Regions from separate parts of the Cutibacterium sp. LaCa_255 genome, predicted to be linked through region 1. Evidence: riboswitches for the same ligand, from Rfam matches in the RefSeq annotation. Region 1 holds a riboswitch; each other region holds the start of a gene.
The links. Region 1 has a riboswitch for cobalamin ahead of ACP8ML_RS11030 (ribonucleoside-diphosphate reductase subunit alpha). Riboswitches for the same ligand answer to the same signal wherever they lie in the genome.
Positions count from the first base shown of each region.

Region 2: another riboswitch for cobalamin. It lies ahead of ACP8ML_RS01800 (FecCD family ABC transporter permease); the one in region 1 lies ahead of ACP8ML_RS11030 (ribonucleoside-diphosphate reductase subunit alpha).
Region 3: another riboswitch for cobalamin. It lies ahead of ACP8ML_RS06260 (FecCD family ABC transporter permease); the one in region 1 lies ahead of ACP8ML_RS11030 (ribonucleoside-diphosphate reductase subunit alpha).
Region 4: another riboswitch for cobalamin. It lies ahead of mutA (methylmalonyl-CoA mutase small subunit); the one in region 1 lies ahead of ACP8ML_RS11030 (ribonucleoside-diphosphate reductase subunit alpha).

Region 1 covers NZ_CP190956.1:2,419,323-2,427,053, reverse strand. Annotated here, with positions in the region: partial or broken gene ACP8ML_RS11050 (PH domain-containing protein) at 1-17, opposite strand, end outside; partial or broken gene ACP8ML_RS11045 (PH domain-containing protein) at 282-590, opposite strand; gene ACP8ML_RS11040 (PH domain-containing protein) at 788-1,051, opposite strand; gene ACP8ML_RS11035 (ribonucleotide-diphosphate reductase subunit beta) at 1,436-2,422, opposite strand; gene ACP8ML_RS11030 (ribonucleoside-diphosphate reductase subunit alpha) at 2,459-5,023, opposite strand; cobalamin riboswitch at 5,136-5,327, opposite strand; gene ACP8ML_RS11025 (NADH:flavin oxidoreductase/NADH oxidase) at 5,500-6,600, opposite strand; gene ACP8ML_RS11020 (YciI family protein) at 6,671-6,949, opposite strand; gene ACP8ML_RS11015 (MarP family serine protease) at 7,155-7,731, opposite strand, start outside.
Region 2 covers NZ_CP190956.1:414,101-421,831, forward strand. Annotated here, with positions in the region: gene ACP8ML_RS01780 (mycothione reductase) at 1-1,307, shown strand, start outside; gene ACP8ML_RS01785 (class I SAM-dependent methyltransferase) at 1,424-2,194, opposite strand; gene ACP8ML_RS01790 (ABC transporter substrate-binding protein) at 2,191-3,210, opposite strand; gene ACP8ML_RS01795 (ABC transporter ATP-binding protein) at 3,222-3,980, opposite strand; gene ACP8ML_RS01800 (FecCD family ABC transporter permease) at 3,977-5,002, opposite strand; cobalamin riboswitch at 5,041-5,199, opposite strand; gene ACP8ML_RS01805 (ABC transporter ATP-binding protein) at 5,348-6,154, opposite strand; gene ACP8ML_RS01810 (FecCD family ABC transporter permease) at 6,151-7,173, opposite strand; gene ACP8ML_RS01815 (FecCD family ABC transporter permease) at 7,170-7,731, opposite strand, start outside.
Region 3 covers NZ_CP190956.1:1,397,943-1,405,673, reverse strand. Annotated here, with positions in the region: gene ACP8ML_RS06280 (type I restriction endonuclease subunit R) at 1-2,267, shown strand, start outside; gene ACP8ML_RS06275 (YagU family protein) at 2,403-2,957, shown strand; gene ACP8ML_RS06270 (ABC transporter substrate-binding protein) at 3,025-4,089, opposite strand; gene ACP8ML_RS06265 (ABC transporter ATP-binding protein) at 4,086-4,919, opposite strand; gene ACP8ML_RS06260 (FecCD family ABC transporter permease) at 4,916-5,935, opposite strand; cobalamin riboswitch at 6,097-6,218, opposite strand; gene ACP8ML_RS06255 (hypothetical protein) at 6,723-7,731, shown strand, end outside.
Region 4 covers NZ_CP190956.1:748,298-756,028, forward strand. Annotated here, with positions in the region: gene ACP8ML_RS03260 (alpha-amylase family protein) at 1-1,206, shown strand, start outside; gene ACP8ML_RS03265 (nucleotide sugar dehydrogenase) at 1,210-2,376, opposite strand; gene ACP8ML_RS03270 (hypothetical protein) at 2,373-2,753, opposite strand; gene ACP8ML_RS03275 (alpha/beta fold hydrolase) at 2,858-3,865, shown strand; cobalamin riboswitch at 3,936-4,187, shown strand; gene mutA (methylmalonyl-CoA mutase small subunit) at 4,267-6,177, shown strand; gene scpA (methylmalonyl-CoA mutase) at 6,174-7,731, shown strand, end outside.

The sequences.
Region 1 (7,731 bases):
CACACCACACCGATCATCGTCAGCAAGAGGGCGAGGATGGCGGCAACACCAAGCGGCTGGTCGTTGGCGACGCTGATGACGATCGACACGATCAGGGCCAGCAGCTGGATGAGGAAGGTCATCGACAGGAACCCGGCGACGAGGGCTCGCTTGGCCGTGACACTGACGATCTCGTGCTCATCGCGGCGTCGATCCCACCACTGAGAGCCGACGCCGTCGCCCGCTCTGCCAGCATGGGACTGGGCAGCGTCATGATGGGCCCGAGAAATGAGCAGGTCGCGCAGTTCGTAGGCCTCGTGACGCTTCAGGAACTCGATCTTCTTGGAGCTGGACGCCCCGACGTCAATGTTGAGGCTTGCCAGGCCGACAATCCGGGCGGCGAAGGGCTGGACGACGTCGACCCCTTGGATCTTGGACAAGGCCAGCCGGTCAGATTCGTGGGTGATGAAGCGGTGCTCGATGCGCACCTCCTCCTCGTCGATATGGAATCTCGTGGTCGCCCACACGAAGGCGCCGACAACGATCTGCAGGATGGCCACGATGACGACGATGCTGCCGCCGATTCCGAGGTCGCGGAGGGACAATGACATCAAGTCCTTGCCGTCCTCGAGCAACTGCTTGAGCAGGATGAAGGCCGCGGCAGCAATGACCATCCAGCCGCGCACCAACGGGGTCGCCCAGTGGGGGCGCCTCTCCACGGCCTCCGCGGAGGCAGGTTGCTCGGCCACCGGGGCGGAGGGAATGACGATGCCGGTTCGGCCCTCCTCACGGGGCTGCTCCTCCGGGGTCACAGGGCCGCGTCCTTCTCCTCAGCCACTTCCGTGATCCGTTCACGCAGGGCTTTGGCCTCCTCGGCAGGCAGACCGTCAATGGAGGCGTTGGTCGCCATGGCAGCGGTGACGAGTTCCACGGATGCCACACCCCAGTGCCGATCGAAGGGGCCAGCGTTGATCTCGACGGCTTGCATTCGACCGTAGGGGACGATGACCAAGTTGCGGAACCACGGCCCGGAACGGATGCACAGGTCGCTTCCGCGTTCGCACCAGCCCATGGCTGCGACGACGGCTGGCATCCGCGAGAATCGCCATCCGGTGAAGGCCAGGCCGACGACCGCCGCGATGACACCGGCCCACCAGGTGACGAAGATCCCCAGCACGACGGCGAGGGCGACCGTCAGGATGCCCCAGGTCAGACAGACCATGAGCCTCTTGACGGTCACGAATTTCGGGGAGACCGGATGCCATTCGCCTCCGGGAGGGCTGAAGAGTTCGTCCACGTCATAGGACCCTAACAAGGGATGATGTCAGCCCCAAAGCATATTTTGGGGCTGACATCGTCCGCGTGCATGCCATGGCGACTTCATGCACGCTCACCATCGGGGTGACGAATACCCCACGAACGAGGACTCGTCGAAGATCGGGGTCCGCTCCCGATCTCACCGACCACCGGTGGCGTGGGCATTGACCTCGTAGGAGGTGTTGGTGGCCTCGAAGAAATTGACCAGCTGGAGGGTGTCATTGGCCGTGGCCATCCATTTCGCCGGGTTGGCGACGCGGTACTCCGGCTCGAAACCGAGCTCCTCCAGACGACGATCTGCCAGGTACTTGACGTAGTCATTGACGTAATCAGCATTCATTCCGAGGATGCCGCGGGGGAGCATGTCGCGGTTGTACTGCTCCTCCATGGACACCCCCTCGACGATCATGTCGTGGATCTCGGTCGCGAACTCCTCGGTGGCGACCTCCGGGTTCTCCTCCAACACCGTCAGGATGAGGTTCATGCCGAATTTCAGGTGGAGGGACTCGTCGCGGACCACCCAGTCGATGAGGGAGCCGAAATTGCGCAGCAGGTTTCGCTGCCGGAAGGACAGCGCGACCATGAACCCGGAGTAGAACCAGATGCCTTCGAGAATGATGTTGTAAGCCACCAGGTTGCGCACGAAGTCCTGCTTGCCCTCGACAGTGGTGATGTCGAGGGTCTGCTCGGTCATCTGCTTGATGAAGGCCACCTCGAAGGACTCCTTGCGGGCCATCGACGGGACGTGGACGTGGGAGCGGTAGGCCTCGTCGCGGTCGATCGGGAAGGTCTCGAGGACATACTCGAATGCCATGCAGTGGTTGGCCTCCTCCCACATCTGCTTGGCCAGGTAGAGGTGGCACTCGGCCGCATTGACGTAGGGGTAGACCCCGAAGGCCAACGCCTTGTTGACCAGCAGCTCGTTGGGGTTGAAGTAGCTCATGAGGTGGGTTAAGGCATGGTGCTCATCAGGAGTCATCCGGCTGAAGTCGGCGAGGTCCTCATCGAGCTGGATCTCGTTGGGGAACCACGTGTTCGCCACGGCCTGGTTGTAGAGGTCGTAGGCCCACGGGTAGATGACGGGCTTGAGCAGCAGCCCTTTGTGGATTCCGGATCCAAGGATCATGGTGTTCTCGCTTTCAGTGGGGGGAACGGTCGTCGGTCACTGGCAGGACTCGCACTGCAGGCGTTCCTGGGGGTCCACCGGGCAGGAGGTGCCGTCGACGAGATCGAGGGCCATGACGGGTTCGGCGTCGAGTGCCTCGGTCAGGGGCTTTTCAATGGTCGTGGTGCTGGTGTCACGTCGTGCTGCGGTGGCGAATCCACGACGAGGACCGTTGCGATGTCCGGCAGCCTTGTTGACCGCCACCGTTGACTGCTCGGCGGTGTGACGGGGCAGCATGTGGAGGTAGTAGGTCGTCTTGACGCCCATCCGCCATGCTGCGGTGTAGAGGTCCTCCATGTCACCGACCGACCGGGAGGCCAGGTAGATGTTGCGGCTGATGGCCTGGTCCACCCACTTCTGCGCCCTGGCGGCCACGTTGAGGTAGGCCATTGGATCCAGGGTGAAGGAGGTGCGGTACAGACGTCGCAGAGATGCCGGGATGGCCTCGATCTCGCTGGGATCCCCCTGACGGCGCAGCAATTCCTCGCGCACCTTCTCCCACAGCCCGAGGTCCTTGAGGTCGGCCACCAGGTTGCGGTTGACCTCGAGGAACTTCCCGGCCGAGGTGGCTCGGGAGAACATCTGGGAGAACTGCGGGTCCAGACCCGGCGTCGTGCCAGCGACCAGGCCGATCGACGCGGTCGGGGCGATGGCCATCAGAGTGGCGTTGCGCATTCCGCGACTCACCTTGGTACGCAGCCCGTCCCAGTCCATCCTCGTCACCCGGTCGACATCAACGGGAATGCCACGGTCGCGCTCCAGGAGAGCCAGGGTGTCGACCGGGACCATCCCCTTCGACCAGCCGGATCCTGCGAACATCGGGTACGAGCCACGCTCGGTGGCCAGATCAGCGGAGGTGTCGATGGCGTGCCAGCTGATGAATTCAATGACCCGGTCGACGATCTCGCAGGCCTCGGGGGAGTCGTAAGGAATCCGCACCTGCTCGAGCATGTCCGTCAGCCCCATGACGCCCAGGCCGATGGCCCGGTTCTCCACGTTGGATCGCTCGGCCTGAGGCACCGCCGAAGCGGTGATGTCGACGAGGTTGTCGAGGTGGCGCACCGCCAGCCGAGTGGTGGCGGCCAGTTGGTTCCAGTCGATGCGACGTTTCCCGCGCGGCCCGACGAGGTGTCCGGCGAGGTTGACCGAAGCCAGGTTGCACACCGAGGTGTGGTCGCGGTCCTGGGGCAGGCAGATCTCGGTGCACAGATTCGAGGAGTGGATCGTCCCGGTGTTGCTGTTCAACGCGCGGGTATTGACGCTGTCCTTCCACGTCAACCACGGGTGGGATGTCGTCTGCAGGCTCACCAGGATGGCTCGGAACTGTTCGCGGGCCGTGGTGCGGTGGAAACGCTTGATGTGGCCGGCCTCGGCCTCGGCGATGTAGTGGGCGTAACGCTTCGAGAAGGCCGACCCGGTGAGCTCGGTGAGATCGGGGGTCTCGGCGGGGTCGAAGAGGTACCAGTCCTCGTCCTTGGCGACGCGTTTCATGAACTCGTCGGAGATCCACACCGCGGTGTCGGCGGTGCGGGTCCGCCGGTACGGGTCACCGGAGTTCTGCCGCAGATCGAGGAACTGCGGGAAGTCCATGTGCCAGTTCTCCATGTAGAAGCACAGTGCGCCGAGCTTTTTGCCTCCGCGGGAGACGGCCCGCAGCGTCGAGTCGATGGTGTGCATGAAGGGGATCGGACCGGTCGACGCAGTGTTGTCGGAGCGAATAGGTGACCCCTCGCAGCGCAGGTCGGACATCGACAGCCCGATGCCGCCGGTGCCCTTGGTGATCCACATGACGTCACGGATCGTCCGGGCGATGTGCTCCAAATCGTCCTCGGTGCGCATGACAAAGCAGTTGGACAGCTGACCAGCCGGGGTGCCCGCGTTGACAAGGGTGGATCCAGCCGCGAGATGACGCAGGTTACTCATCGAGTCGTAGAGGGCGAGGGCAGAGGAGGTGGGATCGTCCTCGGTGAGGCTGAGCCCCATCGCCACGCGCATCCAGAAGTACTGCGGTACTTCCAACGCTCGCTGGTCGGGGGTACGCAACAGGTAACGGTTGACCATGGTGCGCACGCCGGTGAAGCCGATGAGGTCGTCACGGATGGGATCAAGGGCCGTGGCGAGGGCGTCGAGGTCGAAGAGCCGCCCCAGTCGCTCGTCGAGGTGGCCGTCGGCGACGAGTTTGTCGATCGTGCGCGGGAAGCAGGCATGATGGAGGTCTCGCACCCGCTCTGGGCCGGCGTCACCGAGACCGTCGTGGGTGTCGTCGAACACCTCCTTGTACAGCTTCTTGACGGCGATTCGGCTAGCAATGGTGTCGAAGGCGGGGTCGTCCTTGGCATTGCCCAGAGCCACCTGGATGACGGCCTCGTCCAGGGCGTCGGTGGTGATCCCGTCGAACAGGGTGATCTCCACCTCGGCCTGCAGCAGGGTTGCCCGGGCAACGGCGTCGTCGAGCCCACGGGCTGAGTCAATGATGGATGCAGCGACTTCGTTGCCGTCGTAGGGGGCCAGGGATCCGTCGCGCTTGCGGACGCGGATGGTCGAGATGGGGTCGGCGCTCATTGCAATTCCTCCGTGCGATGCCGTAGGCACGCGATCGGGCGGAATGCGGCGGGGACACTGGTCCCCATGAACGCTGCGACACTTCCCGCGAGATCGCGAACCGGGCCCCGCGGTTGCGGGACCACACCTGGCAGGTCTTCGGACTCACGAGCACTTGTTGCCTACTGGCCGTCGCTTCCCATGCCGAAGCACAGTGCATGATGACGGCGGTCGTTCTCGTACACCGCTGCGGGGCAGCTCCGGATTCTCACCGGATTCCCTCTTGGCCCGTGCGAACACGGGAACCATGTGCACTCGCCACTATATGAACGCTGATCAATAAGAGTCAACACAAGATGTAGGGGCATTGAGCGTGTTGGACGTCTCACGGACGCACACCATGACGGCCCCCTGACGGCCGGCGGATTCAGGACACCGAACACGCCGCCGTCACCGGGCTTCGTCGAGCGTCAGAAACGCTGAAACTCTCGACGTCCTCAGCGCCACGCTCCCCGGAATCTCGCCGGATGCCACGGGGCGTCCTCGTTGGGAACTCCCAACTCGTGGGCGGCGCGCAATGGCCAGTTGGTGTCCCGCAGAGCTGCCCGTCCGATCATGATGGCGTCGGCACTGCCCTTCTGGAGCAGCTCCTCGGCCAACTCTGCGGTCCAGATCATGCCGACGGTGGCGGTGGGAATCCCGGCCTCGGCGCGCACTCGAGCCGCCAAGTCAGCCTGGTAGGCCGGGGCGACGGGGATCGGTGCGGACGAGTTGCCGCCCGAGGAGGCGTCGAGGAGATCGACTCCGGCCTCCGCGAAACGACGCGACAGCTCGACAGAATCGTCGACCTGCCAGCCGTCTTCCCGCCAGTCGGTGACAGATAGACGCGCCAACAGGGGCATGTCGTCGGGAATCGCACCGCGCACGGCCGTCGCAACCTCCAACGGCAGGCGGACGCGTCCGTCGAAGTCACCGCCCCAGTCGTCGGTGCGGGTGTTGGACAGCGGCGAGTAAAACTGGTGCAGCAGATAACCGTGGGCGCTGTGAAGTTCGACGGCGTCGAATCCAGCGTCCACAGCACGCGCGGCGGCGGCGCGGAAGTCGTCGACGACCTTCTCGATGCCGTTCTCGTCAAGGGCGTTGACGGGCAGGCCGACGTACTGCTTGCCGTCAGCAGGGGCGGTGGTCGGACCGACGGGAATCCAGCCGCCGTGCTCGGGAGGCACCACCTCGCCCTGGAACCCCGGCCACCACTTCTCGGTGGAGGCCTTCCGGCCGGCGTGACCGAGCTGCACGGCGATCTTGCCACCAAGCTCGTGGACGGCATCAGTGACGGTGCGCCAGGCAGCCACTTGGTCGTCATTCCACAACCCGGTGTCAGCAGGGCTGATGCGGCCTTCGGGGCTGACCGCGGTGGCCTCGGCGACGATGAGGCCGAAGCCACCAGCGGCAAAGGACCCGTAATGGACGAGATGCCAGGTGCCCGGGATCCCGTCGTGAGAATCCACCGCGTACTGGCACATCGGTGGTACCCAGGCGCGGTTGCGAACTGTCAGGCTACGGAGAGTGAGGGGCTGGAACAGCAGAGGTGACTTCATGACTCCATGACACCACGCGTTTCAACCGTCATCCCGTCAATCTCGACCGTCAGCCAGGTTGGCAGCCGTGTCAGACGTGGTGGTGGTAATTCGGCTTCCACTCGCGCACTGAGGTCACCTGGACAGCCGTCTTGGGGTAGGGGTCAGCCTCCAGCAAATGATCGAGAACATCGCGGTCAGGCACGGTGTAGATGAGCACCGCTCCGCTGCCGTCAGCCAACGGGCCGGCATTGACGAGCTGGCCACGTTCGCGCATGACATCAAGGTTCTCCAGATGGGCCGGGCGCGCGGCCATGCGCTCCTCGGAATGGGCGGGATCATAATGGGTTTCGACGATGAAAACTGCCATGACTCAATGCTATTGGGACATCGACCGGAACTGAAGCGTTGAGAGGGCGTCGGACGTTGACGCGTCATTGTGCGGCATGGGATGCCCTGGGATGCCGCCACGGTGTCGGTGCTTGTCAAATGACGTTTCGGGAAATCAGGGTGGCAAACGTGCGCGGAACCGTCCCACGACGGGAACATTGGGCGCTCAAGATTTTGACACCAGCTCAGCCAACGGTGCACCAGCCGGTCGCAGCCGCGGTGGTGTCGTTGGCCCCAGCACGGATGAACTTGCGAGTCTGGTTGTTCGACAGCGCGTACCCGGTCTGCGGCTGGGCGGTGGACCGGGCGAAGATCGTGCCGGCGACCTTGCCGTCCGTCGTCAGCAGTGGCCCACCCGAGTTGCCCGGACGTACCGTGCCGCGCAGCGAGAGGATCTCGCGGACGACGGTGTCGGTGCCGTAGATGTTCTCACCGCGAGCCATGATCGACCCACGCACGGTGGCGGCCTCGAGGGTGTACGGACCATCAAGTGGGAATCCGGCGACGACCGTCGGATCACCATCCTTGACAGCCGACGCCATTGTCAAGGCTGGGGCATGAAGGTCGGGAACCGCCAACACCGCCAGGTCCATGTCCGGGTCGTAGGAGACGACGCGGGCTTGCAGTCGAGCCCCAGATCCGCCCACCTGCACGGTGACCTGGTTGGACCCGGCGACGACATGGGCGTTCGTCACCACCCGGTGGCGAGAACTCACCCATCCGGTGCCCTCGGAGGCCCGATCACACCGTGGTGCCCGCGAC
Region 2 (7,731 bases), 760 kb from region 1:
CGGGCACTTTCGGGGGTACCTGCCTCAATGTCGGCTGCATACCGACGAAGATGTTCGTGCTCCCGGCGGACCTTGCGACCTCGCCGTCCGAGGCAGCCAAGCTGGGGGTCAGGCTGCAGTTCCGCGGGGCATCCTTCACCTCCATTCGTGACCGAATCTTCGGACGCATTGATCCCATTTCTCGAAGTGGGCTTGAGTACCGCCAGGGGCTGGAGAACATCGACGTCTACACCGACGAGGCGAAGTTCGTCGATCCCCACACCATCGAGGTCGGGGACACTCGCATCACTGCGGACCAGATCGTCCTGGCGGCAGGGTCGCGCCCGCGTGTCCCTGATGTCCTCGGTCTCGACGACCCGAGCCTGGCGGGGTCGATCCACACCTCCGACACCATCATGAGGTTGGAGGAGTTGCCCCACCGTCTGGTGATTCTCGGTGGTGGATTCATTGCCGCCGAGTTCGCCCACATCTTCTCCGCGCTGGGATCCAGCGTCACTGTCATCAATCGGTCCGGGAGGATGCTGCGTCATGAGGACCAGGAGATCTCGCAGCGGTTCACCGATCAGATTGGTCACCGCGTGAGGCTGCGGATGTCCGAGGGCTTGGTGGGCATCGATCGTGATCCGGGTGGTCACCTCGTGGTCTTGACGGTTGACGGTGACGGGGTCGACTACGACTATCCGGCCGACGTCGTCCTCAATGCCATGGGTCGGGTGCCCAACGGTGACCGTCTCAACCTTCCGGCTGCCGGGGTTGACGTCGATGACGATGGATTCGTGGTCGTCGATGAGCACCAGCGGACCAATATCGAACACATCTGGGCCCTCGGCGACGTCTGCTCGCACTGGGAGCTCAAGCACGTCGCCAACCACGAGGCCCGAGTGGTGCGCCACAATCTGCTACACCCTGATGACCTGGCCAGTTCTGATCATCGATTCGTGCCTCATGCGGTGTTCTCGAACCCGCAGGTCGCCTCGGTGGGTGCGAGCGAACAGAGTCTGTTGCAGTCCGAGATCCCGTACACCAAGTACGTCCAGGAGTACGCGGACGTCGCCTATGGCTGGGCGATGGAGGACGAGGGACACTGTGTCAAGCTGTTGGGTGACCCGGGGACGAGGACGCTGCTGGGCGCCCACATCATCGGTCCGCAGGCATCGACCCTCATCCAGACCTGCATTCAGGGGATGAGCGCCGGCCAGACGGTCGGGGAGATGGCGCGGGGACAGTACTGGATACACCCGGCACTGCCTGAGGTCGTGGAGAACGCCCTGCTTGGCCTTGACGAGGAGTTTGACCGAATCGAGTGATGCTGGGGTGACATTGGGGGCGGTTCTTGGTCAACCCTGGGATGGGAGCGAGGGCGACAGTAACCCTTGATCAGAGCAGAACGGTGGGCGGGGGGTACCCCCGCCCATCTCCAGCGTCACATCGGCATCCGTCCCATCAGGATCCGGTCGTCGAACCACTGCCAGACCTGAGCAGTCTCGGTGAATCCGGCCGCGCGCATCGAGGCGAGATGGAACTCGGCGCTGACCTTCCGAGAGATGTCCTTGTCCGCCCAACGGCGTCGGAACTCCTCGGCCTCGGACTCCCATCCAGGCATGGCCAAGGCTGCGTCCCACCATTCCTGCCAGGACATTGCCCCGTCGTCTCGCATCTGAGCCTCGGTGCGGTCTCGTTCTGCCGGGGCCAATTCAGCCAGGAAAGGCTCAGTGGCCTTGTCGAAGAAGAGATGATCGGCATTGAGCAGGATCCCGCCAGGGGTCAGCACCGAGGCGATGTCCTGGTGCACCCTCGTCAACTCATCGGGCTCGAACCAGTGCAGGGCCGTCGCGCTGACAGCGGCATCAAAGGGTTCCTCAGCCCACCGGGCCGCCCATCCGGGCTCCCGTAGGTCGACATCGACGATCTCAATTCGATCCGGGTGTGGCGTCGTCTCGCGGAACAACCGCATGAGCACCGGGTCGCGATCGATCCCCACACAGCTGGCGTCACCAAATCTCTGTGTGACGGCGTTTGACAAGGATCCAGGTCCACAGCACACGTCGAGGACGCGCAATGGGTGGTCGAGTTTCTTGGCCAGCCCGGCCAGGATGTCCATCATGCAGCGGGTGCGATTCTCGCGGAACTCGATGTACATCTTCTGCTGGGCGTCCCATGCCTGTAGAAGTTGTCGTGGTGTCAGTGAGGTCACTTTTCCGCCATGAGCTCGTGCAGCTTCTCGACGCCCGTGATGGACGACGGGGACGGTGGATCAATCAGAGAGAACGGCAGCACGACAACGTGACCATTCTTGACGGCGTCGAGTTCCTTGGCTCCCTTGAAGCCGAGGAATGTTGACTCAACCTTCGAGGCATCTCCGGTACCGGCAAGTAGCACTATCCATTTCGGGTTCTTGTGCAACACGTCCTCCATGGAGGCGTCGAAGACGCGTTTGGAGTTGTTGCCGTAGAGGTTCTTCAATCCGTTCGCGTCCAGAATGGGCTGAACCATGCTGGACGATCCGTAGGTGTAGAACTCGGTGCTACCAGGAGTGATGTACAGGGCAGCTGCACCGTCCTTGGTACCCGATCCTGCCTGGGACTCGATCTTCTTGATCTTGCCCTCGAGGTTTTTGTTGACCTCCTTGGCCTTGTCCGCGACGTTGAAGATGTTTCCGATTTTCGTCACCTCCTGGGTGACGAGGGAGAAGGTGGCCGGTGATGCGGGAGCCTTGTCAGGACACATGGCGTCAGGGCTGTACGTCTTGACTCCGGCCTTGCGCAGAGCTGCGCGGTCGACGCCGGTGTCGTAGCCGATGACCAGATCCGCATGCTGGTTGAGGATGGTCTCGGTGGACACCTTCGCGCCGCCGGTGTCGAGCTCCTGGGAGGCGATCTGCGGAATGGCCTTGATCTTGGCAAGCGTGCCGGCGTCAAAGGCGTCTTCCTTGATCTGCCCGGCGCGACCAATGACGTGGTCAAGTACGCCGAGGGCAGCCATGGTCGAGGCATCGATGTCTCCCAGCATGATGACCCGCTTGGGGGAATCGGTGAAGCTGAGCTTCTCGGTGCAGCTCAAGACCGTCCTGGGCAGTGCCGAGGACGCCGAGGCCGACGGAGAGGACTTATCGGTTGAGGAACCAGCGCAGGCGCTCATGGACAGGGCGCACAGTCCCGCGAGGGTTGCCGCCGCTGCGCGAGTCGTGCGGCGGGTGCGGAGGGCTGACATGGTGTTCTCCTTCATCGTGGTGGGTTGAACAGAAGATGGATGTGTCCGTCGTGGGAAATGCGGTCCACGTCGACCCGGTAGATTCGCGACAGCAGATCGGGTTGCAGGACCTCCTCACAAGGGCCGGAGGCGACGAGGCGGCCTTGATCAAGCAACACCAGTCGGTCGCATGCTCGAGCTGCCAGGTTGAGGTCATGGAGCACGATCACGGTGGTGGCGTCAATGGTTTTGACGAGGTCGAGCAGGGCGAACTGATGGCCGATGTCGAGGTGATTGGTGGGCTCGTCGAGCAGCAGATGGCCGGCCTGCTGGGCGATGGCTCGGGCGACGAGAACCCTCTGACGTTCCCCGCCGGACAACTGGGTGACGAGTCGATCCGCGAGACCTGTCAGGTCCGTTCTCGTCAGGGCATTGTCGACGATGTCACGATCGGTCGCATCCCCGTATCCCATGAGCGATCGGTGGGGGAGTCGTCCCAGGGAGACGGTGTCGCGAACCGTCAGCGGCAGGGCTTGATCGGGAATCTGAGAGACGACGGCGACCTCGCGCGCAATCTCGCGGCGATTCATGGCTGAGAGATCATGGTCGCTGACGGTGACTCGTCCGGAGGCAATCGCGACGTTGCGGTACAGCGCAGACAACAAGGTTGACTTTCCTGCGCCATTGGAGCCGACGACCCCGATGGTCACGCCCTGATCCGCTGAAAGATCGACGCCGTCGAGGACAACCCGCTGTCCTCGGTGAATGACTAAGTCGGAAGCGGTGATCATGCCATCGCCTCCCGTCGCACCAACACGAGGAGGAACGGCGCGCCGAGCAGACCCGTGATGACTCCGATGGGCAGTTCGGCTGGGCTGAACACGGTGCGTGAGAAGGTGTCGGCCCACATCAGGAAGATGGCTCCGGCTATCGCTGAGGAGACCACCAACCGACGGTGGCCATGACCGATGAAGGATCGCATGAGGTGGGGGATGACCAGTCCGACGAAACCGATGCCGCCGGAGATAGCCACCGCCGTGGCCACCCCAGCCGATACGGGGACGAGAAGCAGCACACGGATGACGGTCGGGTCGATCCCGACCGCGGTGGCCGTGGAATCCCCAGACGCCAACGCGTCGAGCCATGGGGCACATGCCCACAGCAGTACAGTCAGAACGATCGCGACGACAACGTTCGTCCATCCCTGCCCCCAGCTGGCTCGAGACAGGTCACCGAGGGTCCAGAACATCACCGCGCGTGCAGTCTCGGCCGAGTCGGAGGAGAAGATGATGAAATTGGTGACGGCTTGAAAGATGAATCCCACCGCGAGACCGGCGAGGACGAGACGCAGCGTCGACGAGTTCCGGCCGCCGCCCATGAACAGCACGATCGCGGTCGACAGCAGCGCTCCCAGGAAGGCCATGCCGGCTACTGCGAATGATGAGGTGACGCCGACGATGATGATCGCCGCGGCAGCTCCCGAGGAGGCTCCCGCGCTCACACCAAGTACGTAGGGCTCAGCGAGGGGGTTGCGAACCACGGCTTGGAGGGCGACTCCGGCGACACCGAGGGTCGCGCCGACGCCGAGCCCGGTGACGATGCGAGGCATGCGGTTCTGCCAGACGATCGCGTCGGTAATGGAGTCCCAGGTCACGTGAATGGGAATGCCACAATGGTCGGCGAGTACCCCCAAGACCTGACCGATGGGTACCGGTGCGGCACCAAAGGCAATCGAGAGTACCGGCGTGAGCACGAGGAGAGTCACGAGTAGGAAGAAGTGAGCCGGGGTACGGCGGTGAAGGAGTCGAGCCAAGGGAAAGCCGTCCTCGTCAGGGCCGAATCGCGCGGCCGTCGGTCAGATACGGTCCAGGAGGTTTTCGGACTTGGCCTCAACCGAACGGGCGCCTTCCCGGTTTCCCAGTGGCTTGTCTGCCCGTTCGTCCGCCTTACCGCTGCGCGTCAGCCCCCGATTCACACGGGGTTCCCTACGCCGGACGCAGTCATCTTAGCCGTGCCTCACAAATGGAATTCGGTTACCCTCACATCGCAGCGTTGTCCTGTCTCCAGTACCTCATGAAGGCGATGTGGCGACGGTCGATGCCATACCCATCGGCGAGGGCCCGACGTCAGTGACGCACCATGGAGGGCTTCTCGCGAGTCAGCCGTCATCGACCCCCACGGTGTCGATCGGGATGACGATGGGCGTCCCGACATCCGGGGCATGGATGATGTGCGTGTGCAGGCCAAAGACTTCTCGCATGACGTCGGCGGTGATGACCTCGGTGGGGGTTCCGTTCGCTCGAATCTCCCCGTCACGCATGGCCACTAACCAGTCGCAGTAGCGCGCCGCCATGTTGATGTCATGGAGCACCATGACGATCGTCACCCCGTCACGGCGGTTGAGGTCACGCAACAAGCTGAGAACGTCGATCTGATGGGCCAGATCAAGGTAGGTCGTCGGTTCGTCGAGGAAGAGCACGTCGGTGTTCTGGGCCAAGGCCATGGCGATCCACACTCGCTGGCGCTGACCTCCGGACAGCTCGTCAACCGGTCGTCGGGCCAGCTCGACGATTCCAGTGCGTTCCAGCGCCGACGCCACCGCCTGCTCATCGGCGGTGGTCCATCGTCCGAAAATTCCTTGGTGAGGAGCGCGTCCGCGCGCCACCAGATCTGCGACGGTGATCGTCGTCGGAGCTGTCGGGGACTGCGGCAACAACCCGACGACACGGGCGAGTTGCCGGGTCGGCACAGTGGGGAGCTCCTGACCGTCCAGGACGACCTGACCGCTGCTGGGGCGGATCAAGCGTGTCATCGTCCGTAACAGGGTGGATTTGCCACAACCGTTCGGGCCAATGATTGCCCCGATCCTTCCGGTCGGGATGCTGAGGTCGAGGTGGTCCAGGACGGCGCGGTCTCCGTACCCAACCGATACCGCGTCGGCCTTCAGATGATGACTGGTTCTCACGCACTCTCCTTTCGAGACTGACGAGCCATGACGATGAGCAGGTACACCCCGCCCAGAATCCCGGTGACCAGCCCCACCGGATAGGTGTGTGACATGAGGTTGGCGCCGACGAAGTCGCACACCAGTACCAGGACCGATCCAGTGAGCGCGGAGGCCATGAGTGGGGCATCTCCTGGGCCACACAGTCGAAATGCAATCGGTCCGCACATCAGCGACACGAAGGCGATCGGTCCTGCAACGGCAGTGGCGCAGGCCAGCACGATGACCCCGACGATCATGAGCAGAGCACGAGTCCGCTCCACGTGTACCCCCAGCCCGGTGGCCAGGTCATCCCCCACGTCCATGGTCCCGAGGTGGCGAGAGTTGGCCAGCAGCACCGGTAGGCCGATGACAAGGACGACGGCGAGAGTGGCGGATTGGTCAGCGGAAGCCACGGCAAGGTTGCCCGCGAGCCAACGAGCAGCCCCAGCCGCATCATTGGGATCGGCGCGGACCATCAGCCACATCGTCCCTGCGGTCGCCATAGCCCCCGTCGCAATGCCCATGAGGATGAGCCGCTCGCCACCTGATGTGTCGTGGCGCGCAAGCCCGACGACGATGCCGGCCGTTACGATCGCTCCCGCGACGGCCAGACACGTCAGCTGCAGGCCGGACCATCCGAGCACGATGATTCCAGCTACCGCGGCAGTGTTGGCCCCGGCCGTGATCCCGATGACGTCAGGGCTTGCCAACGTGTTGCGCAGCAGGGCCTGGAACAATGCTCCGACAAGGCCAAATGCAGCGCCACAGAGAAGTCCGGCAATGGTGCGTGGGAGACGGAGGTCACCGATGATGAAGGATGCCGGGCCGACCTGCCCGCGGAGAGCGTCGACGACTTGTGACGGCGAGTACATCTGCTCGCCAAGGCACAGGCTGGCAATGAAAGCGGCGACAGTTGCCACCGACAAGATGGTCACGACCAGACCACGACGCAGGCGGCGGTGCCGTCGCCCCTGCCGCACGAGAGCAAGCGCGCTCATCGTTGTCTCACCTCCCGGCAACGGATCAGGGCGATGAACACCGGAGCTCCGATGATTGCGGTGACGATTCCCACCGCGACGTCGGCAGGCCGAGTGATGACGCGTCCCAGGACGTCGGACGCCAGCACCAGAACGGGTCCGCAGATGGCACACCATGCCAGCACCCGCCGATTGTCCGGGCCGACGACGGCCCGCACGGCGTGAGGGGCGATGAGCCCCACGAACCCGATGGGACCCGTCAGCGCCGTGGTTCCAGCTGCCAGCAGGACGGCGGCCACCGATGACGTCACCCGGACGACAGTCACTCGCGTCCCCAGGCCCGCTGCCAGGTCTTCTCCCAGCGCGAGGGTGTTCAGGCCTGGGGCGCTGATGGCAGCCAGCACCACTCCGACGAGGAGCAGAGGAGACACCGTCGCGATCTGTCCCAGATTGGGTCCGCTGAGGGATCCTGCCTGCCAGGTTCGGAAGGATTGCAGCAGGTTCGGGTGAGGTAACAACACCATCTGAATGAAACCGGTGAGGACGGCGGTGACGATGGCTCCGGCCAGTGCCAGTCGG
Region 3 (7,731 bases), 1.0 Mb from region 1:
ACATCCTGGGCAACTTCGTCCACGACAGCGACGGCACGATCCTGTTTCCCCGCTTCCACCAATGGCACGCCGTCCGCTCGATCCTTGAGGCGACGAAGCGCGACGGCGCCGGGGTCGATCGGCTCATCCAGCACTCGGCCGGGTCGGGCAAGAGCAACACCATCGCATGGTCGGCCCACCAGCTCTCCCGGCTCCACGACGACAACGATCAACCGATGTTCGACAAGGTCGTCGTCATCACCGACCGCAAGGTGCTCGATCAGCAGCTTCAGGCCACCGTAGTGGGGTTCGACCACACCTTGGGCACGATCGTGCGGGTCGACAAGAACTCGGCGCAGCTCAAGGAGGCGCTGGAGGGCAACGCGGCCCGCATCATCGTCACGACACTGCAGAAGTTCCCCGTTGTGGTGCAGGCCGCCACTGAGGACGCCAAGAACGGCGAGGCCAAGGAGGTGGCGGGCAGACACTTCGCGGTGATAGTCGACGAGGCCCACTCCTCCACCTCCGGGGAAGCCGTGAAGGACCTCAAGAGGGTGCTCGGCGGCCCCGAAGCCCTCCTCGCGGCCGCCGAAGAGGCCGAGAACGCCGCCGAGGAGGCGGCCGATGCGGCTGATGTCATCATCGAGTCGGCGGCGCACCGTGGCAAGCAGAAGAACCTGTCCTTCTTCGCGTTCACCGCGACTCCGAAGCCCAAGACCCTCGACCTGTTCGGGCAACGGGGCGAGGACGGATTGATGCGCCCCTTCCACGTCTACTCGATGCGCCAAGCTATCGCCGAGGGCTTCATCCTGGACGTGCTGCGCAACTACACGACCTACTCGGTGTACTACCGGCTCGCGAACGCCGAGGGCGCTATGGACCCCGACCTGGAGACCAGGAAGGGAAAGGCGGCGTTGGCTCGATACGCGTCCCTGCACCCCTACGAGATGGACCAGAAGGCCGAGATCATCGTCGAGCACTTCCGGCAGAAGACCGCCATGAAGATCAACGGGCACGCCAAGGCCATGGTGGTCACCCGCAGCCGACTGCACGCGGTGAAGACCAAGGAGGCCATCGACCGTTACATCATGCGCAAGGGCTACGACCGCGGAGTTCACCCGCTGCAGGCGCTGGTCGCGTTCAGTGGCCCGGTGACCGATCCCGACATGCCCGAGAAGCAGTGGACCGAGGCCGAGCTCAACGGCTTCCCCGAGGGACAACTTCCCAAGAAGTTCCGCACCGCCGATTACCAGGTGCTCGTGGTGGCGGAGAAGTACCAGACCGGTTTCGACGAACCCCTGCTGCACACCATGTACGTCGACAAGAAGCTGTCCGGGGTGAAGGCCGTCCAGACGCTGAGCCGGCTCAACCGCACGACGCCCGGCAAGGACGACACCTTCGTGCTCGACTTCGCCAACACCGCCGAGGAGATCCAGCAGGCCTTCCAACCCTTCTACCAGGCATCGCTGGCCACGCCGACCGATCCGAATGTGCTCTACAACATGAGCAACGACCTGTGGTCCGCGCAGGTGCTGTCCGAGCCCGAGATGGACGCCTCGGTGACCGCGCTGCTCAGCGATGCCCCGGACCGCCAGGGCGAGGTGTACGCGAACCTTCACTCGGCGGTCGGCCGCTGGACCGCTTTGGACGAGGAGCAGCAGGAGGCATTCCGCGCCACCCTCGACCAGTTCTGCCGCGCCTACGCCTTCCTGGCCCAGGTGATGCAGTACATCGACCCGTCGCTGGAGAAGCTCTACCTGTACGGCAAGGTGCTGCTCACCCAACTTCCCGCCCGAGACGGGGACCCCATGCCGCAGATCAGTAAGCAGGTGCAGCTCACCCACCTGCGGATGGCCGTGACCGACCAGACCGCCATCGACCTGGAAGCCGACGACGACATCCCCGGTACCGCGCTGCCCGGCGGTGGCCTCGGCAAGCAGAACGAGCCCGAGACCGACAAGCTTTCGGCCCTCATCGCGGTGATGAACGAGAAGTTCGGTGCCGAGTTGACCGACGCCGACAAGCTCACCTTCGAACAGACTCGCAGAGACGTCATACAACGCGACGACATGCGCATGGTCGCTGAGAACAACGATCGTGACCAGTACCGCCTCGCCCTCGAGGAGATGGCTGACGAGATCATCGTCGACCGCACCAACCGCAACGGCCGGCTCGTCGCTGCCTACTTCTCCCGCCCCGAGGTCCGCACGTCCTTCGTCGACTACCTCATGGTCACCTATGACGAGTTTCGCGCAGGCATCGGTGAGACTCGCGCGGACCGATGCTAGTCATCGCACCATGCGTTGGCCGTGGCGAGGATGCAGCGTGGTCCTGAGATACTCTCAGCAGCGAGCGGTCACGCCATGAGTATCTGTCAGCATGTCATCGTCCCGGAGCGCTGGGTCGTGCAAGGAGTTGATCACATGACCTCGAGCACCACGGAGCCGTGTCGCCGGAGGTACGGTGCCGCGTTATGGGCGGGCGTGCTCGCCGGGATTATCGGCGCCATCGTGAAGTTCGGCTGGGAGGTTCCGCTGCCTCCGCGCACCGCGGCACGCAATGCCACGAACCCTCCTCAGCAGCTCCTTCAGCAACTTGGGTTCAGCGAGCACTTCACTCACATGTCGTACACCTTCAGCGGGTGGCCGCTCCCCTTCGTGAGCTTCATCGTCCACTTCGGGTTCTCGATCTTCTTCGCTGTCGTCTACGCGCTGCTGGCCGAGAAGTACCCTCGCGTCAAGCTGTGGCAGGGCGCGGTGTTCGGCTTGGCCATCTGGGTGCTCTTCCATCTCGTCCTCATGCCAGCCATGGGCACCGTCCCCGCCCCCTGGCACCAGCCCTTCGACGAGCACCTCAGCGAGTCCTTCGGGCACGTGTTCTGGATGTGGGTCATCGAGCTCACCCGGCGTGACCTGCGCAATCGCATCACCGGAGAGCCTGATGCCGAGGTTCCGCTCCCTGCACTTGGAGGCAACTGACATCGGATGTGGATCCGCACTGGTCTGCTCGACGACCGTGTGAAGGTGGGCGATCGTCGAGCGAAGCTCAGCCACGAGCGGTCACGTCGTGCCGCGGCTTGATCCCTGACGCAGGGACCATGCGGTACTTCTCCAAGGACTGTCGTAGTGTCTCGGCGGCATCGACGTTGAGTGGGCTGCTGGTCCACGCCGGGTACGCGATGTTGACGAACCGGCGGTTCTTCACGGCAGGAAGGTTCTTCGTGGCCGGATTGGCCTCGAGCAGGGCGACCTTCTGGGCCTTCGTCTGGCCGGGGTAGTCGTTGAAGACGATGACGTCGGGTCGGGTCTGCGCGATCTTCTCCCACGAGATCGTCGTCCACGTGTTGGCCACGTCCGTGGTGGCGCTCACGGCACCCGCCGCCTTGATGATGACTTCGGGGCCGCCGTAGCGCCCACTGGTGAACACGCTGCCGGTGTCGCCGCTGTCGACCATGAGCACCGTCGGCTTGGTCGATGCCTGAGGGGCTCGGGCCAGAGCCCGACGTCGCGTGTCGATGTCCTTGACGACCTTCCGGGCCTCCTGGGTGTGCCCTGTGACGGCGCCCAGGTTGCTCAGATCCGACCGCAGGGCCGTCCAGGGGTCCATGACTCCGCGAGCCTTGTCATCGCTCTTCGCACGGCAGCTCTCCGACAACACGTAGGCACTGATGCCCCGTGCGCGCAGCTCCTCGGGAGTGAGATGGGTGCTCTCACCGTATCCATATCCGTACCCGGCGAGCATGACGTCGGGTCGCGCGCCCAGAACCTGTTCGAGCGTCGGGTAGGAGCCGTCACTGTCGGGCAGGGCCGACACCGCCCGGTGGCCGTAAACCTTCGCCAGGGCGTCAGTCTGGCCCTTGATCCCCGTTGCCGCGACGATCTGGTCGCCGGCGCCGATGGACAACATCATCGCGACCATGTTGCTGTCGTTGACGAACACTCGTCGCGCATGGGAGGGGAAGGCTCGGCGAGCACCACAATTGGTGATGGTGACCGTCGAGGGGCCAAAGGCGCTCGAGGTCGAGGAACTCGTGTGGGTCACGTGGGCGCAGCTCGTGAGGGCGATGGTGAGGGCGGCCGCGCCGGCGACGATGAGTGGTGATCGGGTCATGAGGTGCCTTCCGGTCGGGATGTGTCAGTGGGATGGGTGTGACACAACGGGCCGGGGCTCGCCGGGTCACAGAGAAGATGGGATAGGCCCGTGATGGGGTCGACGTGGCGTGTGAGCCTCATGCCGAACGCCCTGCTCACCTCGCCACGGGTGAACACGTCATGTGGTGGACCCTGGGTGAGCACGTGTCCCCCTGCGAGGACGGCGACGTGATCGGCGTACCGCTCGGTCAACGTGAGGTCATGGATCGCCACGACGACGGTCTGGTCGAGGTCACGGATGAGTGCGAGCAGGTGGTGCTGCTGGGCCAGGTCCAGGTGGTTGGTCGGTTCGTCCAGCATGAGTATGGGAGTGCGCTGGGCCAGCCCACGGGCCAGCATGACTCGACGGCGTTCCCCACCGGACAGTCGTGAGCAGGGTCGATCGGCGTAGTCGGACATGTCGACCCGGTCTAGTGATTCCATGACGATGCGATGCTCGTCCTCACCGCCGTGGTCCCACGGCCGTCCATAAGGGGTGCGACCCAGGGCGACGAGTTCACGCACGAGCAGGTCACCAGGTGGTGAGTCCTCCTGGGCGACGAAGGACACCTGGCGTGCGCGTTGTCTGGCCGAGAGACGTCGGAGGGGGACGTCGTCGAGGAACACGTCTCCGGCGGCCGGCCGGCTGATTCCGGCGATGGCACGCAGCAGGGTCGACTTGCCCGAACCGTTGAGCCCGATGATGGCCGTGACGGTACCGGGTTCGAAGTCCAGATCGACGTCTCGGACGATGGTTCGCCCCTCGACCTGCGCCGCGAGACGTCGTGTGGTCAGTCGGGTTCCCATCATGCCCCCGCGTACTGGTAGTGGCGCCGTCCCAGCAGTAGTAGGAGTACTGGGGCTCCTAGCAGACCTGTGACGATGCTCAACGAAGTCTCCTGAGGTCGGCTCGCCACCCGGGAGAGGACGTCGACCCACACGAGGAAGAGCGCACCGAACAAAGCGCTGACCGGCAGGACGACGCGATGGCGCGGTCCCACGAGGAGCCTAGTGAGGTGGGGAATGACGAGGCCCACGAATCCGATGCCGCCGGAGACCGCGACGATCGCGCTCACGAGGATGGCCTGGACGATGAAGAGGGCGACTCTCAGGCCGGTGACCGGGACCCCGAGCGAGGAGGCGAGTTCCGGGCCTGCTGCCAGCGCGTCGAGCCACCTCGATCCAATCATGAGCAACAGCAGGGTGACGAGGACCACCACCGCCGTCGGCACGAGGGTCTGCCAGGAGGCACCCGCCACGCTGCCCAACAGCCAGAAGAGGACGGACTGGGCCGATTTCGGGTCGTTGCTGTGGAAGACCAGGAAGCTCGACATCGCGCTGAAGGCCGAGGACATGACGACACCGGTGAGGACGAGCCGCAAGGGGCTCAGACCTCCCTGGGCCATGGCGATGCCGAACACGGCCGCGGTCGCGACGAGGGCACCGAGAAGGGCACCCAGGTACAGCGAGTACACGCCGAAGGCCGCCAGCGTTCCCGTGGTGATGGCGGCTGTCGCCCCGACGCTGGCCCCTGCCGAGACCCCGAGCATGTAGGGATCGGCCAACGGGTTGCGTACCAAGGTCTGCATGACGGCACCACCGACGGACAGTCCGGCCCCGGCAACGACGGCCAGCACCGTTCGTGGAAGTCGCAACCCCCACACGATCTGGTCCGCGGTGGCCTCGACGCTGCCTCCGCGCACGTGTACATCCAGGACATGCCACGCCTGTTCGACGGGCAGCCGGATCGTGCCGAAGGCCAGCGAGAGCACGACCCTCAGAGCAAGAGCAACCGCCAGGACCAGCAGTACGGGCCCGGCGGGCAACCGGCGATCCTCGTGGGCCCGCGATGACGTCGATCCGTCCGACGATTGCCGTTGCCCGCGCGAAGCGCAGGGATGGGTGTCTCGATGGCGGACGTGTGGCAAAGGAACTCCTGGCGGTTGACGCCCATCTCGCGAGGCGTACGGCGGCTGCATTCGCCGGGAGGTTTTCGGACTCGGGGTCGCGCGGCTCGTCCCCCTTCCCAGGTGTCTCCACCCAGTGGGCTCGCGGCGAGCCATCACCCACACCGCTGCGCGTCAGTCCTGGATTCGCACCAGGTTCCCTGGCCGGCGAAACGCACCGTACCACGCAGGTGGTGAATCGTCCCACTCATCCATGACCCCGCCCCGAGAATCCAAATTTCCATCCCGAGCGACATGTCCAAGAAGTGGCGGATGTCTCACTCGTACACTGTCCACATGCGAGGTCATGCAGTGATGGCGGACCCGGAAGGCGACGTGCGGATTCGGTATATATTTACGAGATGATATAAAGGCTGTCGACGGGTCCAGTGGTCTTGTTATTGCTTGGGCGTCATTGCACCGGTTCGGTGTCCGATCACATGCTCGTCATCACGGGTTCATGTCCTGTTCGCAACCGCGTCATTACTCGATATTCCAGATCGCCGCCCTTTGTGAATTGAACCTCCGCGTCGCTAGCATCGGATCGCAGATCCTCCCGGGATGGTTGCCCATACTCCTTGACAGGGGCGTGCATCGACTTCCACAGGGGCTCTGTGAAGCACGTCAATTCCTATGGATGCGAATCCGTGAGGAGTATGAAAAAGCCATGTCCTTGAAGAGACGTCCAGGGCGCAGAGTTCTCGCGGCGGCTGCCTCGGCAGTCCTCGCAGTGTCTGCCATGATGCAGGTGCCGGCGGCTCACGCCGTCATTCCACCCAAGCCGCAGGGCTATCCGATCGCGCACCTCTATGAGTCGTGCACGGATGCCTCCGCCCACGCCCAGGGATACCCCGAGTGGCATTACGGTGAGACGGGACGACGCTACCTCAGCGACGGCACGATCCAGTTCACCAACCGCACCGATCAGGTCGTGCCGTACACCGGCACGATCGAAACTGAGAGCAACCACGACATTTCGGCGACCTCGGCGGCGAAGCTCCCCTCTGGATGGAACACCACCGCCAAGTCTGACATCGGCCTCAAGATGTCCAATGGCTGGGTCGAGGGTGAGACCGTCGGTCCCGTCAAGCTCAAGCCAGGTGAGTCGATCCGCGTCGAATACGGCGTCCTCGAGAAGGACTTCGTCTCGATGTTCGTCACTTGCCGCGACGGCGTCCTGCAGAACTCCAACGGCGCTAACGTCATTCGTGGCACCGGTCCGGCCGGGCGATACGCCTTCGTCTACCTCATCCACGCCGACGGCTCCATCTCGGATCTGGCGATGCAGATCCCGTCGCGCCACGCGGGTGCCAACAGCAAGCCGATGGGATCGGACGCGTACACCGCCATGTCGGGCCCCAGCCTGGAGTCCGTGGCGAAGCCGACCGACCACGTCGTCGAGCCCGCCGTCGCTCCGCAGAAGGATCCGTCCTGGCCGGCGAAGGGTCAGACCTGCCGTGCCCGCGACATCGCGTGGTACCCCTACGACATCTCGTCGATCCAGCCCACCTACCGCAAGCCCGGCTATTCGACGGACTTCCTCAACTGGTCGAAGGCCCCCTACGACTACCACCCGGTGACCGACTTCGTCGTGGGCGCCCAGTACAACGGGTACGCCAACTGGATGGGTCGCTACGGCCGCCCGCCGGCAGGATGGCTTGGCTCGGTTGACAGCA
Region 4 (7,731 bases), 1.1 Mb from region 1:
CTCATCGGTTGGCACGTCTATCCCCTGGGGTTCGTGGGAGCTCCCAAGCGGCTCCAATCCGGCGAGGTCAGCCATCGCCTCGGACATCTGGAAGCCTGGCTCGACCACGCGGTCTCCCTCGGGTGTTCAGGCCTGGCACTGGGGCCGATCTTCGCCTCGGCCAGCCATGGTTACGACACCTTGGACTATTTCGCCGTCGATCCTCGCCTCGGCGACGACACCGACTTCGACCACCTTGTCCATGCCGCTCACTCCCGTGGCCTGTCGGTACTGCTTGACGGGGTGTTCAACCACGTTTCGAGTCGTAACCAGGTCGTGCAGGATGCCCTGGTGGCCGGGCCGGACACCGATGCCGGACGGATGGTCCGCTGGCGTGACGGTCAGCCCGACGTCTTCGAGGGCCACGGTGACCTCGTCGCCCTCAACCATGACGACCCCGCCGTTCGTGACCTCGTCACCCGGGTCATGAACCACTGGTCTGACCGCGGTGTTGACGGTTGGCGACTCGACGCCGCCTACTCCGTCAATCCGGAGTTCTGGGCTGCGGTCCTGCCGTCGGTGCGTGCGGAGCACCCCGACGTGTGGGTCTTCGGCGAGGTCATCCATGGCGATTATGCGGGAATCGTCAAGGCCTCCGGTATGGACTCGGTAACCCAGTACGAGCTGTGGAAGGCAATCTGGTCGTCCATCGAATCCCGTAATTTCTTCGAGCTCGATCATGCCCTGGGACGTCACAACGAGTTTTTCGATGCCTTCACCCCGATGACCTTCGTCGGCAACCACGACGTCACCCGCATCGCCTCGAAGGTGGGGCAGGATGGTGCGATGGCCGCGACCGCGGTGCTGGCCACCATTGGCGGCGTCCCGCTCATCTACTACGGGGATGAGCTGGCATACCGCGGCATCAAGGAGGAGAGGTTCGGGGGTGACGACGACATCCGTCCGGTGTTCCCGGCCAGCCCGACGGAGCTGTCCAACCTTGGCGCCGAGACTCTGCGTGCTCACCAGGATCTGCTCGGTCTGCGGCGACGTCATCCCTGGCTCGTCGACGCCCGTACCGAGTCCCTCGACCTGACCAACGAGCGCTATGTCTACCGCAGTGGTGTCCCTGGGGTGGAGCCCCTCATCGTCGAGCTCGATGTGCGCGACGGATGCTCGGCCCTCATCCGCGAGGCGGGTCAGGTCATCTGGTCCAGCCGGACCTGAGACTCAGTCGCCGCCGAAGAGGTCTCGGGTGTAGACCTTCTCGGCGACGTCAGCCAGCTCGGGGGACATCCGATTGGCGATGATGACGTCGCAGTCGGCCTTGAAGGAGTCAAGGTCTCTGGTGACCTTCGAGCGGAAGAACTCATCCCCCTCGAAGGTCGGCTCATAGACGACGACCTCGATGCCCTTGGCCTTGATGCGCTTCATGACCCCTTGGATCGAGGAGGAGCGGAAGTTGTCCGAGCCGGCCTTCATGACCAGTCGGAAGATACCCACCCGCTTCGGATTCCTGGCGATGATGTCGGAGGCGATGAAGTCCTTGCGCACCGTGTTGGAGTCGACGATGGCTTGAATGAGGGTCTGGGGGACATCCTGGTAGTTGGCCAGTAGCTGACGGGTGTCCTTGGGCAGACAGTAACCGCCGTAACCGAAGGACGGGTTGTTGTAGTGGTTGCCGATGCGCGGATCCAGGCACACCCCGTCAATGACCTGACGGGTGGACAGCCCACGCTGGGAAGCGTAGGTGTCGAGCTCGTTGAAGAAGGAGACCCGCATCGCCAGGTAGGTGTTGGCGAACAGCTTGATGGCCTCTGCCTCGGTGGCCCCGACGAAGAGTACGGGGATGTCGGTGTCGACGGCCCCGGCAGTCATGAGGTCGGCGAAGAGGTGGGCCTTAGCCGAGTCCGATCCGACGACGATCCGTGACGGATGGACGTTGTCGTAGAGGGCCTTGCCCTCGCGGAGGAACTCAGGGGAGAAGATGACGTCGAGTCCGGGGCGCTCCTTGCGAACCCCCTCGACGAATCCCACCGGAATTGTCGACTTGATGACGATGGTCGCCTCGGGGGCGAGCTCCTGTACCAGGTCGAGGACTCCGTCGACGCTCGAGGTGTCGAAATAATTCTGGTCAGGGTCATAGTTCGTCGGGGTGGCGATAATGACGAAGTCCGCCCCCCGGTACGCGTCCTGCGGATCAGTGGTGGCACGCAGGTCCAAGTCGTGGTGAGCCAGGTACTCCGCGATCAGAGGATCGACGATCGTCGTCTGTCCGTTGTTGACCATCGAGACGCGTTCAGCGTCGATGTCGACAGCAACGACACGGTTGTGCTGGGCGAGCAACACTGCATTGGCCATGCCGACATAGCCCAGTCCTGCGACAGCGATTTTCACGGGCACTCCCAGATAGCTGTGTGCGACGGTATGAATGCTGGCCGTTGCACATGGACCACCATCATCTTAGACGTGTGCGTTGTGGTGTCTGGAGGTTGCCCGTCGGGGAATGCTCTTACTCCCTGACGTCTCCTGTTTCTGGGGTGCCCCTGTGAAGCCGTGGCGGGTGATGACGAGTAGTCGCTGTCGTATTTCGTGTATCCGTAGCCGTACGCCGATTCGCCGTATCTCAGATGCGACAGTTTCGAGGAGTCGGCACGGTTCAGGACGATGCCCGAGACCATGCCTCCTGCGTTCTCGATGGAGGAAACTGTGCTTTCAACCTGGTCGACGGTCGTGTGTCCGACCTGGGCCACAACGATGACGGTGTCTGCCAACCGGGAGAGAATCACGGAGTCAGTGACGGGCAGCACTGGCGGGGCATCCACCACTAAGTTCTCTTGCGGCCAGGCTGTGTGATAAGCGCAATGAGGACGTCGGTATGGTTGAGACGGTTTTGTCCGGGGTGAGCTGTCTGGGAGGAACTATGGACACCATCACCATCACCGTTGATGACGGAGCCGACGTCGACGTCCTTGTCTGGCGTCCTGAGGCTGTGTCGGGGCGCCCCATCAAGGGCTTGGTGCAGTTCTGCCACGGTATGGCCGAGTACGCGGCTCGCTATGACGAGGTCGCCCAGGTGCTTGCGGCCGACGGCTGGCTCGTCGTGGCGAACGACCACCGTGGACACGGGCCGCGTGCTGCCGCCACAGGAGAACTCGGAACCACGTCTGATCGTGGCTACCACCAGATGCTCGACGATCTGTCCGCCGTCGCTGACCACTTCATGGCTAGGTTGGAGGGGAAGCCGTGGTTCCTCGTCGGACACTCGATGGGGTCGTTCCTTGCTCGTGTCCTGGCCGTTCGTCGGGGACGCGAGATGACCGGCCTGGTCATCATCGGCACTGGCTCCTCCCTGGGGCCGTTGAGCACTGTCGCTACCGGGCTGGCCCAGGCCCAGGTGCTCATGGTGGGGGAAGACTCCCGCAGCCCACTGCTCAACACCCTGTCCTTCGGGTCCTTCAACCGGGCCTTCCTGCCGGCTCGCACCGACTACGACTGGTTGTCCCGAGACGCTCGCGTCGTGGACGCCTACAACGACGACCCGCTGTGCGGTTTCGTCTGCACCGCAGCCTTCTACCGCGAACTCGTCCGGCTTATCGAACTCGCCAACTCCACCGAGATCTTCCGAGCGACTCCACCGGCACTTCCCATTCTGCTGATGTCGGGCGCCAAGGACCCGGTGGGGGACTCCGGCAGGGGAGTGCGCCAGGTCGCGCGTCAGTTGCGCGACTCGGGCTCGCGTGAGGTGGACCTCGTTCTCTACCCCGGGGCGCGCCACGAGATCCTCAATGAGGTGAACCGTCGACATGTCCACGCCCACCTGCGCGACTGGATTGATGCCGTCGCCGCCCGACCCGGGACCTTGCAGGTTCGGAAAGCACGGTGAAAGGCCGCTCACGTTCGTTTCGCACAATCGTGCACATGCACCCCCAGTGCGCTATGCCGATTGTGCGCAGCCTAGTATCGTAGGTGCTGGTGCCGAGGAATCCCGTCCGGGGTTTCAAGGCGGTAAGAGGGAATCCGGTGAAACTCCGGAACTGCCCCGCAGCGGTGAGTGGGAACGACATCACCATCGTCGCCCATCTGGTTCTCGGACCGGGTGGACGTCGATCAAGCACTGGGCTTCGGTCTGGGAAGCGGTGACGTAGGACTCGTCGGCAGACGAGGTGCCCATGAGTCCGAATACCTGCCAGAGCGTGTGGTGCACCCGCGTGTGCCACAGCGTCCGAGGTCTCGAGGGCCGGCCGAGGTCGTCCAACCATCCACAGCGGAGCAGGAGTCTGACGAATGACTGATCCTGACAACCTCGCATCCAAGCCCGTCGAGGACAGGATGCCCGAGGAGTTGAGCCTGGCCGGGGACTTCCCGAAGGTCACCCACGAACAGTGGGAGGACGCGGTCCTCAAAGTCTTGAACCGGGGTCGCCCCGAGGGCAAGGAACTCAACATCGAGCAGGGAATGAAGCGCCTCGAGCCGACCACGGTCGACGGCATCCAGATCGAGCCGATGTACCGGCGTCAGGATGCCTCCGAGAAGCTCGGCGCCCCGGGCGTGCCGCCCTTTACCCGTGGCACGACGGTCCGTGACGGCAGCATGGACGCGTGGGACGTCCGAGCCCTTCACGAGGATCCCGACGTCGAGTTCACCAAGAAGGCCGTCATCGCTGACCTCGAGCGTGGCGTGACGTCCCTGTGGCTGCGCGTCGGTGCCGACGCCATCAACCCCGAGGACATCGCCGGCGATCTCAAGGACGTGCTGCTGGACCTGGCCAAGGTCGAGGTCTCCAGCCGCGACGACCAGGAGGCTGCCGCCGAGGCCCTCCTCAAGGTCTACGCCGATTCCAAGATCGAGCCCGACAAACTGTCGTTCAACCTCGGTCTGGACCCGATCGGTTTCGCCGCCCTCAACGGTGGCACCCCGGATCTGTCCGGCATGGGCGAGTGGGTCAGGAAGATCGAGAAGTACAAGAACTCCCGCGCCTTCGTCGTTGACGCCACGATCTACCACAATGCTGGTGCCGGCGACGTGCATGAGCTCGCCTGGGCCATCGCCACCGGCGTCGAGTATGTCCGCGCTCTCATGGAGCAGGGACTGACCGCCGAGCAGGCGTTCGACGCCATCAACTTCCGGGTGTCCGCCACCCACGACCAGTTCCTGACCATCTGCCGTCTGCGCGCCCTGCGCACCCTGTGGAACCGTGTCGGTGAGGTCTTCGAGGTGCCGGCCGCCAAGCGTGGTGCCCGTCAGGAGGCCGTCACCAGCTGGCGTGAGCTGACCCGTGACGATCCCTACGTCAACATCTTGCGAGGCACCATCTCGACCTTCGGTGCTGCTGTCGGTGGTGCCGAGGCCGTCACGACCCTGCCCTTCGATGCCGCCATCGGCCTGCCGAAGAGCGACTTCTCGCGTCGTATCGCCCGCAACACTGGCATCATCCTCGCCGAGGAGTCCAACATCGGTCGCGCCAATGACCCGGCTGGTGGCTCCTTCTACGTTGAGGCTCTGACTAAGAAGCTGGAAGAAGCCGCTTGGGTCGAGTTCCAGGCTGTCGAGGCTGCCGGTGGCATGGCCGCCGCCGTGACCGGCGACCACGTCCGCACCGAGCTCGACAAGCTGAATGCCGAGCGCGCCAAGCGTCTGGCGACCCGCAAGCAGCCGATCACGGCCGTCAGCGAGTTCCCGCTGCTCGACGCCAAGACGGTCGAGACCAAGCCGTACCCCGAAACTGCCGAGCGCAACGGGCTGGAGTGGCGCCGCGACGCCGAGATCTTCGAGGCCCTCGTTGATCGTTCCGCCACCTGCTCCGAGCGTCCGAAGGTTTTCCTGGCTTGCCTGGGAACCCGTCGTGACTTCGGTCCTCGCGAGGGATTCTCCGCCCCGGTGTGGCACATCGCCGGCATGGAGACCCCGGAGTGCGAGGGAGGCACCACTGAAGAGGTCGTCAAGGCCTTCAAGGAGTCCGGTGCCGAGGTCGCTGACCTGTGTTCGAACGCCAAGACCTACGCGGCCCAGGGCCTCGAGGTCGCCAAGGCCCTCAAGGAGGCTGGCGCCAAGCTGGTCTACCTGTCGGGTGCCTTCAAGGAATTTGGTGATGACGCTGCCGAGGCCGAGAAGGTCGTCGACGGGCGCATCTACCTCGGAATGGACGTCGTTGACGTCCTGACCACCACTCTGGACACGTTGGGAGTTGCCAAGTGACCACCCTGCCTCGTTTCGATTCCATCAACCTCGGAGACTCTCCGGTCCCCGCGGACGCACAGGAGCAGTTCGCCAAGTTGGCCGCCGCCGCTGGTGAGCAGGAGCCCTGGACCACTCCGGAGCAGATTCCGGTTGGCCACCTGTACTCCGAGGACGTCTACGCTGACATGGACTGGCTGGACACCTACGCCGGTCTGCCGCCCTTCACCCACGGCCCGTACGCCACCATGTACGCCTTCCGTCCGTGGACGATTCGTCAGTACGCCGGATTCTCCACCGCCAAGGAGTCCAACGCGTTCTACCGCCGTAACCTGGCCGCTGGTCAGAAGGGTCTGTCGGTCGCCTTCGACCTGCCGACCCACCGTGGTTACGACTCCGACAACCCGCGTGTTCCCGGTGACGTCGGCATGGCTGGTGTGGCTGTGGACTCCATCCTGGACATGCGTGAGCTTTTCGCGGGTATTCCGCTGGACCGCATGTCGGTGTCCATGACGATGAACGGCGCCGTGTTGCCGATTCTCGCCCTGTACGTTGTGACCGCCGAGGAGCAGGGCGCCAAGCCCGAGCAGCTCGCCGGAACGATCCAGAACGACATCCTCAAGGAGTTCATGGTTCGTAACACGTACATCTACCCGCCGCTGCCCTCGATGCGGATCATCTCCGACATCTTCGCCTTCACCAGCGCGAACATGCCGAAGTGGAACTCCATCTCCATCTCCGGCTACCACATGCAGGAGGCCGGCGCGACCGCCGACATCGAGATGGCCTACACCCTGGCCGACGGAGTCGACTACATCCGCGCTGGCGAGTCGGTGGGCCTGAAGGTCGACCAGTTCGCACCGCGTCTGTCCTTCTTCTGGGCCATTGGCACCAACTTCTTCATGGAGGTCGCCAAGATGCGCGCGGCTCGCATGCTGTGGGCCAAGCTCGTCAACCAGTTCGGGCCTAAGAACCCGAAGTCCATGAGCCTGCGTACCCACTCGCAGACCTCTGGCTGGTCGCTGACCGCTCAGGACGTGTACAACAACGTCATCCGTACCTGTGTGGAGGCCATGGGAGCCACCCAGGGACACACCCAGTCCCTGCACACCAACTCCCTCGACGAGGCCATCGCCCTGCCGACAGACTTCTCCGCTCGTATCGCTCGAAACACCCAGCTGTTCATCCAGCAGGAGTCGGGCACCTGCCGCGTCATCGATCCCTGGAGCGGTTCCGCCTACGTCGAGAAGCTCACCCTCGAGCTGGCTCGCAAGGCCTGGGCCCACATCCAGGAGGTCGAGAAGGCCGGCGGTATGGCCAAGGCCATCGAGAAGGGCATCCCGAAGATGCGTATCGAGGAGGCCGCTGCCCGTACCCAGGCCCGTATCGACTCCGGTCGTCAGCCCCTCATCGGCGTCAACAAGTACCGTCTCGATGAGGAAGAGGATCTCGAGGTCCTCAAGGTCGACAACACCCAGGTGCTCAAGGAACAGAAGGCCAAGCTCGAGCAGCTTCGCGCCAACCGTGACGAGGAGGCCTGCCAGGCTGCTCTGGAGAAGCTCACCTGGGCTGCTG